DNA from 2 places in the Isoptericola sp. NPDC056573 genome. Region 1 is predicted to be linked to the other one. Evidence: predicted binding sites of a transcription regulator. Region 1 holds the regulator's gene; the other holds the start of a gene.
The links. Region 1 encodes LexA, which represses DNA repair genes until DNA is damaged. Its sites were predicted from a motif close to TCGAACANNTGTTCGA; they were not measured.
Positions count from the first base shown of each region.

Region 1 (5,264 bases):
GGCCCGGAGGTCTCCGAACCGTGCACCTGGCCGGTGTTGCCGTCCTTGCCGGCGGTGGGGTGGCTGGCGGCGTTCTTCTTCTCCAGCGCCTCCCGGAAGCGCGCCTTCGTGTCCTCGGTGGGCTTCGCCCTCGAGTCGTCCGTCATCACGGTCACCTCGTCGTCGGTCGGGGTGGGTGTGCTCGCGCGGCGGGCCGCGTGGCACCTGGTGCCGTCCAGCATGCCCCGGCGGCCTACCGGACGCCAGGGCATTTCACGCGGACCGGACGCGCCTCCCGCTCAGTCCGTCGCGCCGCGCCCCGCCGCCGCGGGCTCGCCGTCGGCCGCCGACCCGCGCGCCTCGTGCTCCGCCCGCAGCGACGTGATCGCGGTCTCGAAGTCCTCCAGGGACTCGAAGGACTGATACACGCTGGCGAAGCGCAGGTAGGCGACCTCGTCCAGCTCGCGCAGCGGCCCGAGGATCGCGAGACCGACCTCGTTCGCCTCGATCTCCGGCCGACCGGAGGCCCGCAGGGTCTCCTCGACCTTCTGCGCGAGGACGGCGAGGTCGTCGGAGCTCACCGGCCGGCCCTGGCACGCCTTGCGCACGCCCGCCACCACCTTGTCCCGGCTGAACGGCTCGGTCACCCCGGAGCGCTTGGCCACCGACAGGCTGGCCGTCTCGATCGTGGTGAACCGACGCTGGCACGCGGGGCATTGGCGCCGGCGACGGATGGACGCGCCGTCGTCGGAGGTGCGCGAGTCGACGACTCGTGAGTCCGCATGGCGGCAGAACGGGCAGTGCATCGCTGGTCTCCTGCGCTCGGCTCCGGACCGGCGCCCGGCTGCCCGTCAAGGTAAGCGGCGGGCGACCGTCCGCGCAAGCAGGATCCCTGGGAGCGGCGATGCCGTCAGTCCAGCGGGAGCAGGACCACCTGCCCGGTCTGGAGCTCCGCCGAGGTCAGCCCGTTGAGGTCGCGGAGCTCGGCGACGACGTCGCGCAGGTCGTCCCCCGTGTCCCGCACCTGCTGCGCGTACTGCCACAGGGTGTCGCCGGGCGCCACCGTCTGGAGCCGCACCTCGACGCCTGCGCCCGGCGCCTCCGCCACGGCCCGCTGGCCGACGAGGCCCGCGCCCACGAGGACGAGGAGCACCAGTGCCGCGACCACCACCCGTCCCCTGCGGGTCAGCCGGAGCCCTCCGAGCCCGAGGAACCCGTGAGCGTCGCTGGTGCTGCGCACGTTCTGCATCGTCCTGCCTCCGGTCCACGTGGTGCCGCGATGGGCGGCCGCTCCGTCGAGCATCCGTCGTCGAACACCCGTTCGTCGAACACCTGTACGTCGAACTGCTGTACTAGGTGTACCACGTCGGGGCGACACGGTCGAGACCTGATCGAACAGATGTTTGATGTCGGGCCGGAACTGGCTTAGAGTGGCCGACAGCGCGATGGAAGGTTTGTCGGATTTCATCGGCCCGCCCACGGGCCGCGCCCTGCAGGACGGAGAACGCGATGACCAGCGGACGGGACCAGGCCCCGGCGTCCACGACGACGGCGACGTCATGGGCAGCCCAGGACGAGACCCCCGGGGAGGCGGCCGCGTCGACGGTCCCGGCCGGCACCACCACGAACGTGCTGGCGTCGGTGAGCGAGCTCTCGCCCTCGTCCGACCGCCTCACGCCCCGCCAGCGTCGCGTGCTCGAGACCATCCGCAGCTCCGTCGAGGCGCGCGGCTACCCCCCGACCATGCGCGAGATCGGCGAGGCCGTCGGGCTGGCGAGCCCCTCCTCGGTCAAGCACCAGCTCACCACGCTCGAGCGCAAGGGCTACCTGCGCCGTGACCCCAACCGGCCGCGCGCGATCGAGGTCGTCGACCTCGAGTCGCCCGCGACCGGCGGTGCCGTCCCCGACGCCGACGCGGCGCCCGGGTTCGTGGCGGGGTCGCTCGCCGCCTCCGACGCGCAGCCGGCCCAGGCACCGTCGTACGTCCCGCTGGTCGGCCGGATCGCCGCCGGCGGTCCCATCCTCGCGGAGCAGGTCGTCGAGGACGTCTTCCCGCTCCCCCGGCAGGTCGTCGGCGACGGGGACCTGTTCCTGCTCAAGGTCGCGGGCGACTCGATGGTCGACGCCGCGATCTGCGACGGCGACTGGGTGGTCGTGCGGAGCCAGCCCGTCGCCGAGAACGGCGAGGTCGTCGCCGCGATGATCGACGGCGAGGCGACGGTCAAGACCTTCAAGCAGGCCGGCGGGCACACCTGGCTGCTGCCGCAGAACGCCGCCTACTCGCCCATCCCGGGAGACGAGGCGCAGGTGCTCGGTCGGGTCGTGGCGGTGCTGCGCAGCCTCTGAACGGCGCTCCGCCCCGGCCCCGCCCGGCGCCCCGCGTCCGGTCCGGTCAGAAGCCCAGCCGGCGCTGCACGGCCCGCATGCTCTCGGCCGACGCACGCAGCCCGGCGACCTCCTCGTCCGACAGCGGGGTGTCGATGGTCTCCCCCACGCCGCGCCGGTCGACGAGGGACGGCACCGACAGGCAGACGTCGCTGATGCCGTAGAAGTCGTCGAGGCGGGAGGAGACGTTCATCACGCGGTGCTCGTCGTTGAGCACCGCCTCGATGATCCGGGTCGCCGCCAGGCCGACCGCGTAGTTGGTCGCCCCCTTGCCGGCGATGACGCGGTAGGCCGACTCGACGACGTCGGTCGCGATGCGCTGCCGGGCCGGCTCGTCGAGCGGCGGGCGACCCCGGAAGGGCCGCCAGTCCAGGAGGGGCACGCCGGCGATCGTGGCCGAGCTCCACAGCACGATCTCCGAGTCGCCGTGCTCGCCCGCGATGTTCGCGTGCACGTTCCCGACCGCGACCCCGCAGTGGCGGGCCAGCGCGTCGCGCAGCCGGGACGAGTCGAGGACGGTCCCGCTGCCGAACACCCGGCCCCGGGGCAGGCCGCTGATCTCCTGCGCCGCGTAGGTGACGACGTCGACCGGGTTGGTGACCATGAGGAACACCGCGTCCGGGGCCACCTCGAGCAGGCCCGGCAGGATGGAGCGCGTGAGGCCTACCGTCGCCTCGGCCAGGTCGAGGCGGCTCTGGCCGGGCTTCTGCTTGGCCCCCGCCGTCACCGCGACGATGTCGGCGCCGCGGCACACCTCCACGTCGTCCGAGCCGTCGATCTCGGCCTGAGGGATGAACATCCCCCCGTGCCGCAGGTCGAGGACCTCGGCCTCCACCTTCGCGCGGTTGACGTCCAGGAGGGCGACGGACCGGGCCGCGCCCCGGGCCAGCGCCGCGTACGCGAGGGTGGAACCCACCGCGCCCGCTCCGACGATCGCGAGCTTGGTCGTCCTGCGTGTCTCGTCCACGGCCCCACGCTAGGTGTCGAGACGCCGGAGCGCAGCGCGGACGAGCTCGCCGTCCGTGGTCGGCCAGAAGTCCGGCATGGATCGGGTCAGGAACGACCCGTAGCGCGCGGTCGCGAGCCGGGGGTCGAGGACGGCCACGACCCCTCGGTCGTCGCCCGTGCGCACGAGCCGGCCGGCGCCCTGCGCCAGCAGCAGCGCGGCGTGCGTGGCCGAGACCTGCATGAACCCGTTGCCGCCCGCCTGCTCCACGGACCGCGCCCGCGCCGCCTTCACCGGGTCGTCCGGGCGCGGGAACGGGATCCGGTCCACCAGCACCAGCTGGCAGCTCGGCCCCGGGACGTCGACGCCCTGCCACAACGAGAGGGTGCCGAACAGGCAGGTCGCCGGGTCGTCGGCGAACGCCTTCACGAGGGTCGGAAGCTGGTCGTCGCCCTGGCACAGCACGGGGACGTCCAGCCGCTCGCGCATCGCCTCGGCCGCGGCCTGCGCCGCCCGGCGGGACGAGAACAGCCCGAGGGTCCGTCCTCCGGCGGCCTCGATCAGCCCGGCGATCTCGTCGAGCTGGGCGTCGGTCGTCGGCTCCCGGCCAGGCGCGGGCAGGTGCCGCGCGACGTAGAGGATCCCCTGGCGCGGGTAGTCGAACGGGCTGCCGACGTCGAGACCCGTCCAGTCGGCCGTCTCGTCCGTCCCGCCCGAGCCGGCGAGGCCCAGCGACCGCGCCACCGGGTCGAACGTGCCGCCGAGGGTGAGCGTCGCCGAGGTGAAGACTCCCGTGGCCTCGCCCAGCAGGTGCGTGCGGATCAGCCCCGCCACCGCCAGCGGCGCCGCGTGCAGGCGCGTGACGCCGTCGCCCGCCCAGGGCGCGTTCTCCGGCGGGCGCGAGCACCACAGCACGTCCGCCGTCGTGTCCTCCGCCGCCATCCGTTCCGCGACCTCGAAGAGCTGCAGGACGGCGGACTGCGCCATCTTCGTGCCGGCGTCCGGCGCCTCCTGCCCCTTGCCCGGGCCCTGGGGCTTGAGCCGGGTGAGGAGCTCGCGCGCGGCGTCGCGCACCGCGCCGACCGCGGCGCGCAGGTCGTCGGGGAGGCCGAGCGGGAACCGCTCCGCGGGGGCCGTGGCGAGCAGGCTGCCCAGTCGCTGCGAGGCGGCGTCGAGCGCCTCGGTCTCGGTGCCGCCGTGCCGCCGCGCGAGGCGCGCGGCGTGCTCCACGACCGTCAGCGACAGGTCGACGGTCGCCGCGGCCGTCACGCGCTCGGCGAGCTCGTGCGCCTCGTCGACCACGACGGCGTCGTGCTCGGGCAGCACGCCCGGGTTCCCCGAGACGGCGATCCCCAGCATCGCGTGGTTGGTGACGACGACGTCGGCCTCCCGGGCCGCCGCGCGGGCCCGCTCGGGGAAGCACTCCGCGAGGAGCGGGCACCGCTGCCCCAGGCACTCCAGGGCCGTGACGGACACCTGGCGCCAGGCCCTGTCGGGGACACCGGGCACGAGATCGTCCCGGTCGCCCGTGTCGGTGTCGTCGGCCCACGCGTGCAGCCGGCGCACGTGGTCGGCGAGCGTGGCGGCGTCGTCCCGACGCCCGCCCTGGCGAGATCCTCCGGGCGGCCTCGAGGGCGCCGGGTGCTGCTCGGCGCCTGCCCCCTCGCCGGGTCCGGGGTCGGCCGGGAGGTCGAAGAGCGTCGCGCCCTCGACCGGGTAGCCGCCGGTCACCTTGTGCTTGCACAGGTAGTTGTGCCAGCCCTTGAGCAGGGCGACCTTGGGAGGGCGGGGCAGCTTGGGCCCCACGGTCTCGGCGACCAGCGGCAGGTCGCGCGTGACCACCTGTCGTTGCAGGGCGAGGGTGGCGGTGGAGACGATGACCCGCCTGCCGTCGACGACCGCGTGCCGCACGGCCGGGACGAGGTAGGCGAGCGACTTGCCCGTGCCCGTGCCG
Region 1 covers NZ_JBHTUY010000020.1:152-5,415, forward strand. The annotation lists gene ACFQ8E_RS21345 (DUF5302 domain-containing protein) at 1-221, opposite strand, end outside; gene nrdR (transcriptional regulator NrdR) at 279-785, opposite strand; gene ACFQ8E_RS21355 (LysM peptidoglycan-binding domain-containing protein) at 890-1,219, opposite strand; gene lexA (transcriptional repressor LexA) at 1,489-2,325, shown strand; gene ACFQ8E_RS21365 (L-lactate dehydrogenase) at 2,372-3,331, opposite strand; gene ACFQ8E_RS21370 (ATP-dependent DNA helicase) at 3,341-5,264, opposite strand, start outside.

Region 2 (7,619 bases), on a different contig from region 1:
GTCAGCGCGACGACGGTCACCTCCCGGGTGGTGATCGAGCGACGGGCCCGCGCCCGGGGGCTGCGCACCAAGGAGTCGGGCTCCGCATGGCCCAGCGTGCTGGGCGGCGTCGTGGCCGCCTGGTTCGTCCTCGCGCGGTACGGCGGCCCCACCGCCGATCCCACCTTCCTGGTCACCCCGGAGCACGTGTCACGCGTCGTGGCCCGGCTCGGCGAGGCCGGTGAGATCGCCCGGTCGGAGGTCGCCCCCGTGACGGGGAGCGTCCCCATGGGGCTGCTCACCGTCGGCGGCACGCTGCTCGTGCTCCTGCTCGCCGACGCGCTGGCGGGCGCGCTGCGCCGCCCCGCGGCGGTCGGCCTGCCGCTCCTCGCCCTCTGGGCCCCGCCGCTCGTGCTCACGGGACGAGTGCCGTGGGGCGTGTTCGTCGTGACCGTCACGGCCCTGCTGCTACTCCTCACCCTCGACGGTCCCCTGGTCGCGCGGACGAGACGGGCCGAGCGCACGCCCGCGCCGGTGCGGCGCGCCGAGCGGTCCCGCGCCGTCGCGACGACCGCCGGCGCCGTCGTCCTCGCCGTCGTCGCCGGCCTCGTCGGAACCGCGTCCGCCGCGCTCCCCGGCGGTCCCGCGGGCTGGTACCGCACCTTCACGACCACGGGCGACACCATCCGCCTCGCCGAGGACCTCGACATCCTGCGGAGCCTGACCGAACGGTCCCGCTCCGTCGTGCTGTCCTATGACACCGGCTCCGAGGCGGACGTCGGTCCGCTGCGCAGCTACACCGCCACGGCCTTCGACGGGCGCCGGTGGCAGCGCGGCGACGAGCGCGGCGGCCGGGAGTTCGCCGACCGCGACGTCCTGTGGCCCGACGACCCGCCGTCGGGCGGCGACGTCCGCAGCGTCGCCCTCGACGTCGGCGAGCTCCGCGACGACAAGCTGCCCATCAGCATCGACCCTCGCCAGGTGGCCACGGACGGCGGCGGGTGGGGCTACGACCCCGCCCGGGACGAGGTGGTCGGTGGGCTGACGGCGGCGGGCGACTCCTACACCCTCACCGTGCACGAGCGGGACCTCGACCCCGCCGCCCTCCGGGAGGCACCCGCGGCCGACCTCGACGAGGTCTACACCCAGGTCCCCGACACGGCGCACGCGGGAGACGTCGAGGCCGCCGCGCGCGAAGCCGTGGGCGAGGCCGACACCGCCTACGACCAGGCGGTCGCCCTCCAGCGCTGGTTGCGCGACCCCACCCGCTTCACCTACTCGACGACCATCCCCCGCGGCGGCACGGGAGACCCCGTCTGGGACTTCCTGCAGCACCGCACGGGCTACTGCATCCAGTTCGCGACGACCATGGTGGTCATGGCGCGGTCGCTCGGCATCCCCGCGCGCCTGGCGGTCGGGTACCTGCCCGGCGACCGCACCGGCGAGACCACCTGGCAGATCACGGGCCAGGACTCGCACGCCTGGCCGGAGATCTACTTCCCCGGCACGGGGTGGGTGCGTTTCGAGCCGACGCCCGCCCAGCAGACCGGGAGCCCGCCCGCGTACACGATGCCGCGCGTCCAGGGCGACCCGGCCGCGGTGCCCACGTCGAACGACCTCCGCGAGCGGGAGCCCTCGGCGGGGAGCACCTCGACCGACGACGAGGCGACGCCCTCGGCCTCGACCGCCGCCGCGGTCACGCCCGTCGTCGACACCGGTCTCCCCGGATGGGTGTGGATCACGGCAGGCAGCCTCGTCGTCGTCCTGGTGGGCGGCCTCGTGCTGCTCCTGGCCAGGCGGCGGCGCGCCTCGCTGGAGCTCGACCCCGAGCTCGCCTGGCAGCAGGTGCTCGCCGCGCTCGCCGCCGAGGGCGTCCGGCTTCCGCCCGCCACGACGCTGCGCCGTGCCCCGGACGCCATCGCGTCCGCCGTGACCACCCGGACCGGCCGCGAGCTCAGCCCCGAGGTGCGCGAGGACCTCGGCGCGCTCGCGCGGGCGGCCGAGGCGAGCCGGTACGCGAGAGAGTCCGTGCCACCCGAGCCCGACGAGCTCGAACGGCTCGCGACGGCGGTGACCTCCGGGCTCGGCGAGACCCTGTCGACGCGCTGACCGCTGCGGCCGCGCCGGGGGCGCGTAGGGGTCGCGGGCGGGGCGTGTCGCGCGGGTGGCCCACGGTGTGAACGCACGAGCCCGCCCCGCTCGGGAAGAGCGGGGCGGGCTCGGTCGAGCGTGACGCTCCGGACCTCAGCGGCCCTGGTCCCGTCGGCGCTCCCAGCGCTCCTCCAGCCGCGCGAGGAACCCCTCCTTCTTGGCGGCCGTGCTGGGACGGGTCGCCGTCTGCCCGGGGCGCGAGCGATCGGGGTTGGTCTGGGGGTCGATCGTCCCGTCCGGCCGGACGACTCCCGTCGGGCCCTTCTTGCGGGGAGCGGCGAACGCGTACGCCACCCCGGCGAACATCAGCACGAAGCCGGCGACTCCGACCCAGGCCTGCGACGTCGCGGCACCGACCACGAGCAGCAGCAACCCTGCGACGACTCCTACGCCGGCCAGGACATAGCGCAGGGGCGACCGGCGGCGCGCCTGCTGCAGGGTGTTGGCCAGACGGGGATCGTCGCTGCTCAGCGCGCGCTCCATCTGCTCCAGCACTCGCTGCTCGTACTCGGACAGTGGCATCGAGTCCCCCCGGGTCTCGCGGTGGAACGGTAACGCCCTCAGGATATGCCTGAGCCGCCCGGCATGGTAGTCGGCGGGGGTGAACCTCGGCGACGGCCCGGCGCCGCACCGAGGCTGATCGCGGATCGCCCGAACCGCTCGCGTACGGCGTCCAGCGCCAGCTCGGCCTCCCGACGCGCCTCCTGACGCGGATCCACGGCCTCGTCGAGGGTCACCTGCTCGGCGAGACCGGACCTGACCTGCAGGTTCTCACCGCGGACGCCGACCAGGCGCACGGGCAGACCGCGGAGGTCCGCCGCACCCAGCAGCTCGCGCGCGACCAGGAAGATCGCGCGCGCCACGTCCGTGGGGCCGTCGAGGGTGCGGGACCGGGTCAGGGTCCGGAAGTCGCTGGTGCGGACCTTGATCGACACCGTCCGCGCGACCACGCCCTGGTGCCGCAGCCGGGCCGCGACCCGGTCCGCGAGCTCGAGGACACGCTGCTCCACCGCGCGGAGGTCCCACAGGTCACGCTCGAACGTCGTCTCGGCCCCGACGCTGCGCTCCTCGTGCCCCGGGACGACCGGCCTCGGGTCGCGCCCCCACGCGAGGTCGTGCAGGTGCGCCCCGGAGACCGACCCGACCGCCGCCTGCAGCGTCGGCACGTCGGTGTCCGCGAGCTGGGCGACGGTCGTGATGCCCCAGCGCGCCAGGGCGGCCTCCGTCTTCTCACCCACCCCCCAGAGCGCACCGACCGGCAGAGTCCGCAGGAAGGGCACGGTCGCGTCCGCCGGCACGAGCATCATCCCGTCCGGCTTCGCGTGGGTGGACGCCAGCTTGGCCACGAACTTGTTGCGCGCGACCCCGACGGAGCAGGTGATCCCGTGCTCGGCCCGGACCTGCTCGCGCAGCCGCGCCCCGATCGCCGTGGGCGCGCCCAGCCGGCGCCGGGCCCCGCTCACGTCCAGGAAGGCCTCGTCGACCGAGACACGCTCGACCAACGGGGTGATCGTGGCAAGGATCGCCATCACCGACTCGGACACCTCGTGGTACAGCGTGTGGTCGGGCGGCACCACGACGGCCTGCGGGCACAGGCGCAGCCCCGCGGCCATCGACATCGCGGAGCGCACCCCGAAGGCCCGGGCCTCGTAGGTCGCCGCGAGCACCACGCCCCGTTCCCGCCCCCCGACGATGACGGGACGACCGCGCAGCTCGGGGCGGCGGGCGAGCTCGCAGGACGCGAAGAAGGCATCCATGTCGACGTGCAGCACGGAGGTGCCGGACTCGTCGCTGCCCCAGTCCCGGAACGCCCCCGCTGCCCGTGGGCCGCGGCTCACGACGCCGCCGGCGTGAGGGCGAGCGGCCGCGCGAACCCGGCGCGCGGGTCGACCAGGAGGCCGACCTCGTCCCGGAAGTCCTCCGCGCACGCCACGAGCTCGGCCGCCCGCCGGGCGTCGACGTCGGGCTCGAGCCCCGCCTCGACCGCCGCCCGGACACGGGCCCCGGAGGCGAAGTAGCCCGACCACGCGGCGAGGTCGGGCTCCACGAGCGCCAGCATGTCCCAGACCGAACGCGCCCGGCTCCGGGCCGACGGGCGGCCGCGCAGCGCGACGACGGCGGCGGCCGCACGCAGCGCCGCGAGGTGGGCGTGCACGAAGCGCTCGGCCGGGTCCGTCGCCGTCGCGGCCGCCGCGAGCTCCGCGTCGGAGCGGTCGAGCAGCCGGGTCACCTCGGGGCTCGGGGGCAGCGCCGCGCCCGCACCGCCATGACCTGCTCGGCCGGCCTGACCACGACCGCCCGTCGCACCGGCAGATCTCGTGCGAGCCGACATCCTGCACCTCCCGTGCTCCGCGGTTCCCCGCGCCCGTCCAGTGTCGAACACCTGTTCGAACCTGTCAACTGCCGGCCCGGGCCCTCCCCACCCTCCGGAGCGGGGAGACTGGTCGCATGTCCCGCTCCTCCCGAGGTGGATCGCGCCCCGAGCGCCGGTCCGGTCGACGCCACCCAGCATCCTCCGACGCACCGACACTCCCCGACGAGGAGGTGCCGATCGACACCGGCACGGCACGCGTCGAGCGCGACCCGGACCACCCCGACCGCGTGACGCTGCACGTCAACGGCGTGCCGAGCTCCGCCCTCGACCTGGCCGACCCCGGCTTCCTCGCCTTCGAGTACATGCAGCAGATGGCCGCCGTGCTGGCGGGGCTGCCCGACGGCCCGCTGCGGGTGCTGCACCTCGGGGCGGCGGGGTGCGCCCTCGCGCGGCACGTCGAGCACGAGCGACCGGACTCGCGCCAGCTGGGCGTCGACGTCGACGCCCGCCTCCTCGAGCTCGTGCGGTCCTGGTTCGCGCTGCCGCGCTCGCCCCGGCTCCGGCTGCGGGCCGACGACGCCGGCCACGCCCTCGCGTCGCTGGCACCGGGCTCGTTCGACGTCGTCGTGCGCGACGTCTTCGCGGGCGACCGCACGCCCGACCACCTGGCCGACGACGCGTTCGCCGCGGCCGCGCACCGGGTGCTGCGCCCCGGCGGCGTCCTGCTCGCGAACTGCGCGGACCGCCCGCCGTTGTCGCTCGCGCGCCGGGAGACCGCCACGCTCGCCGCCGCGTTCGGACCGGGCGCGGCTGCCGACGGCCGGCTCGGGGTCGTCGCGGAGCACGCCGTCCTCAAGGGCCGGCGGTACGGCAACGTGGTGCTCGTCGCGGTGCGGGCCGCGCCCGACGACACCGACGAGGTGGTGGACCTGCACGACGCCGGCCTCGCGCGACGGCTGCGCAGCCTGCCCGTCCCGACCCGCCTCCTCGTCGGTGACGAGCTCACGAGGTTCGCCGGGGCCTGACGTCCGCCGGTCGAGCACTGTTCGGGCGACAGGGCGAGCACCTGGCGAGCACCGGTCGCGCCCGGCACGACGACGGCCGCGCCCCTCCCGGGGACGCGGCCGTCGTCAGGCGAGCCGGGTGCTCAGAGCGGCACGACCTGCTCCGCCTGCGGCCCCTTGGGGCCCTGGGTGATCTCGAACTCGACCCGCTGGGCCTCGTCGAGGGTGCGGTATCCCTGCGTCTGGATCGCGGAGTAGTGCACGAAGACGTCGGCGCCGCCGTCGTCCTGCGCGATGAAGCCGAAGCCCTTCTCCGAGTTGAACCACTTCACAGAACCTTGCGCCATGCTGATCCTTCGACCTTCCGTCACAACGGGCACGAGCGGGCCGGGCGGCCACCCGTCGCTGCAGGCCGCACCGCCGGTTCGTGCGAAGGAGCGCCTCTGCAACGCGGTCAGTGTGGCACGGACCACACCGACGTGCCACGGATAAGCCGCGGAAGCCGCGCATCGGCCATTCGGGACGGGCGGAGTGCGCACCGCGGACGAGCGGCACCCGGGGGCGTCCGGGTCAGTCGTCGTCCTGCTGGGCCAGGAAGCGCTCGAACTCGGCGCCGAGCTCGTCGGCCGTGGGCAGGGGGGCCTGCTCGGCGAGGAGGCTCGGCCGCCCCACCGACCTCGTGAAGGCGTCGTACTGCTCCTCGAGCGCCTTGACGACGGCCTTGACCTCGCCCGACTCCCCCACCTGCTTCTCGACCTCGATCGTCGCGTCCGCCGCGGCCTCCGCGAGCAGGCCCGTCGCGAGGTCCAGGCCCGTGGCGCGCTCCACGTGCCGCAGCGCGACGACCGCCGCCGGCGCGTAGCGCGACTGCGCGAGGTAGTGCGGCACGTGCACGGTGAAGCCGATCGCGTCGTGCCCCGCCTCGCCGAGGCGGTACTCTAGGAGCGCGGCGAGCGAGCCGGGCACCCGCACGGTGCCGAAGAACGACGTGTAGTCCTCGACCAGGCCCGGACGCGTGCCGTGCGCCGTGAGCGACAGCGGCCGCGTGTGCGGCACCCCCATGGGGATCCCGTGGAAGCCGACCGTCAGGGAGACCTCGAAGCGCTCGGCCAGTCCCTTCACGGCCGCCACGACCCGCTCCCACTGCAGGTCGGGCTCCGAGCCGTGCAGCAGCAGGAAGCCGGTGCCCTCGCGGTCGGCGACGTGGTCGATCGCGAGGTAGGGCTCGTCGTAGGCGGACCACCGGTCGGCGTCGAACGTCATCCCGACCCGCTTCGAGCGGTAGTCGAGGAGCTGGTCGACGTCGAAGGTCACCAGGCGCGTGGTCGTCAGCTCCTCGGTGACGTGCTCCACGGCGATCTCCCCCGCGGAGCCCGCGTCGACGAAACCGTCGAGCGCGTGCAGCAGCACGGGTCCGGTACCGGTCGGCGCCGCGTCGGGCCCCTGGTGGGGCAGGACGCGCGCAACGGCGGCCTCGTCGACCTCGTAGATGCTCTGCGGGTCCAGCAAGGGTCTCCTCCTCGGTTCTCCGGCTCGTGCCGGCGGGCTCGCGCCCGCAGGAGTGACAACCGTGCCGCGCCCCGGATCCTTCCCGCGCCCCGCCGGCCCCGATCAGTGGTGCGGCAGCCGCACCACGGTGACGAAGAAGTCGTCGATCTGTCGGACCACCTGGATGAACCGGTCGAAGTCCACGGGCTTCGTCACGTAGGCGTTCGCGTGCAGCGAGTAGGACCGCAGCACGTCCTCCTCCGCCTCGGACGTCGTGAGCACGACGACGGGGATGTGCTTCAGCCTCTCGTCGGCCTTGACCGCCGCGAGCACCTCGCGGCCGTCCATGCGCGGCAGGTTGAGGTCCAGCAGGATGAGGTCCGGCGTCGGCGCCTGGGCGTGCTCGCCCTCCTTGCGCAGGAAGGCCATCGCGCTCACGCCGTCCGCCACCACGGACAACCGGTTGGCGACCTTGTGCTCCTCGAACGCCTCGCGGGTCATGAGCACGTCGCCCGGGTCGTCCTCGACGAGCAGGACCTCGATCCCCGTCTGCTGGTCCGTCATGCCCGCTCCCTCGTCGTCGAACGCCCGGTCGGGGCGCGCCCCTACCGTTCCGTCTGCAGCATCGTCGCAGGTCAGCGACGTCTACCGAGCCTAACCGACGATGCCGTCCGACGCCTCGT
Region 2 covers NZ_JBHTUY010000014.1:90,945-98,563, forward strand. The annotation lists gene ACFQ8E_RS19870 (transglutaminaseTgpA domain-containing protein) at 1-2,088, shown strand, start outside; gene ACFQ8E_RS19875 (DUF3040 domain-containing protein) at 2,224-2,652, opposite strand; gene ACFQ8E_RS19880 (DNA polymerase IV) at 2,691-3,968, opposite strand; gene ACFQ8E_RS19885 (SAV_6107 family HEPN domain-containing protein) at 3,965-4,360, opposite strand; gene ACFQ8E_RS19890 (spermidine synthase) at 4,675-5,469, shown strand; gene ACFQ8E_RS19895 (cold-shock protein) at 5,592-5,795, opposite strand; gene ACFQ8E_RS19900 (proteasome assembly chaperone family protein) at 6,019-6,957, opposite strand; gene ACFQ8E_RS19905 (response regulator) at 7,060-7,500, opposite strand; gene ACFQ8E_RS19910 (ATP-binding protein) at 7,591-7,619, opposite strand, start outside.
Region 2: the regulator LexA is predicted to act here: its motif matches at 4,506-4,521, upstream of ACFQ8E_RS19885 (SAV_6107 family HEPN domain-containing protein).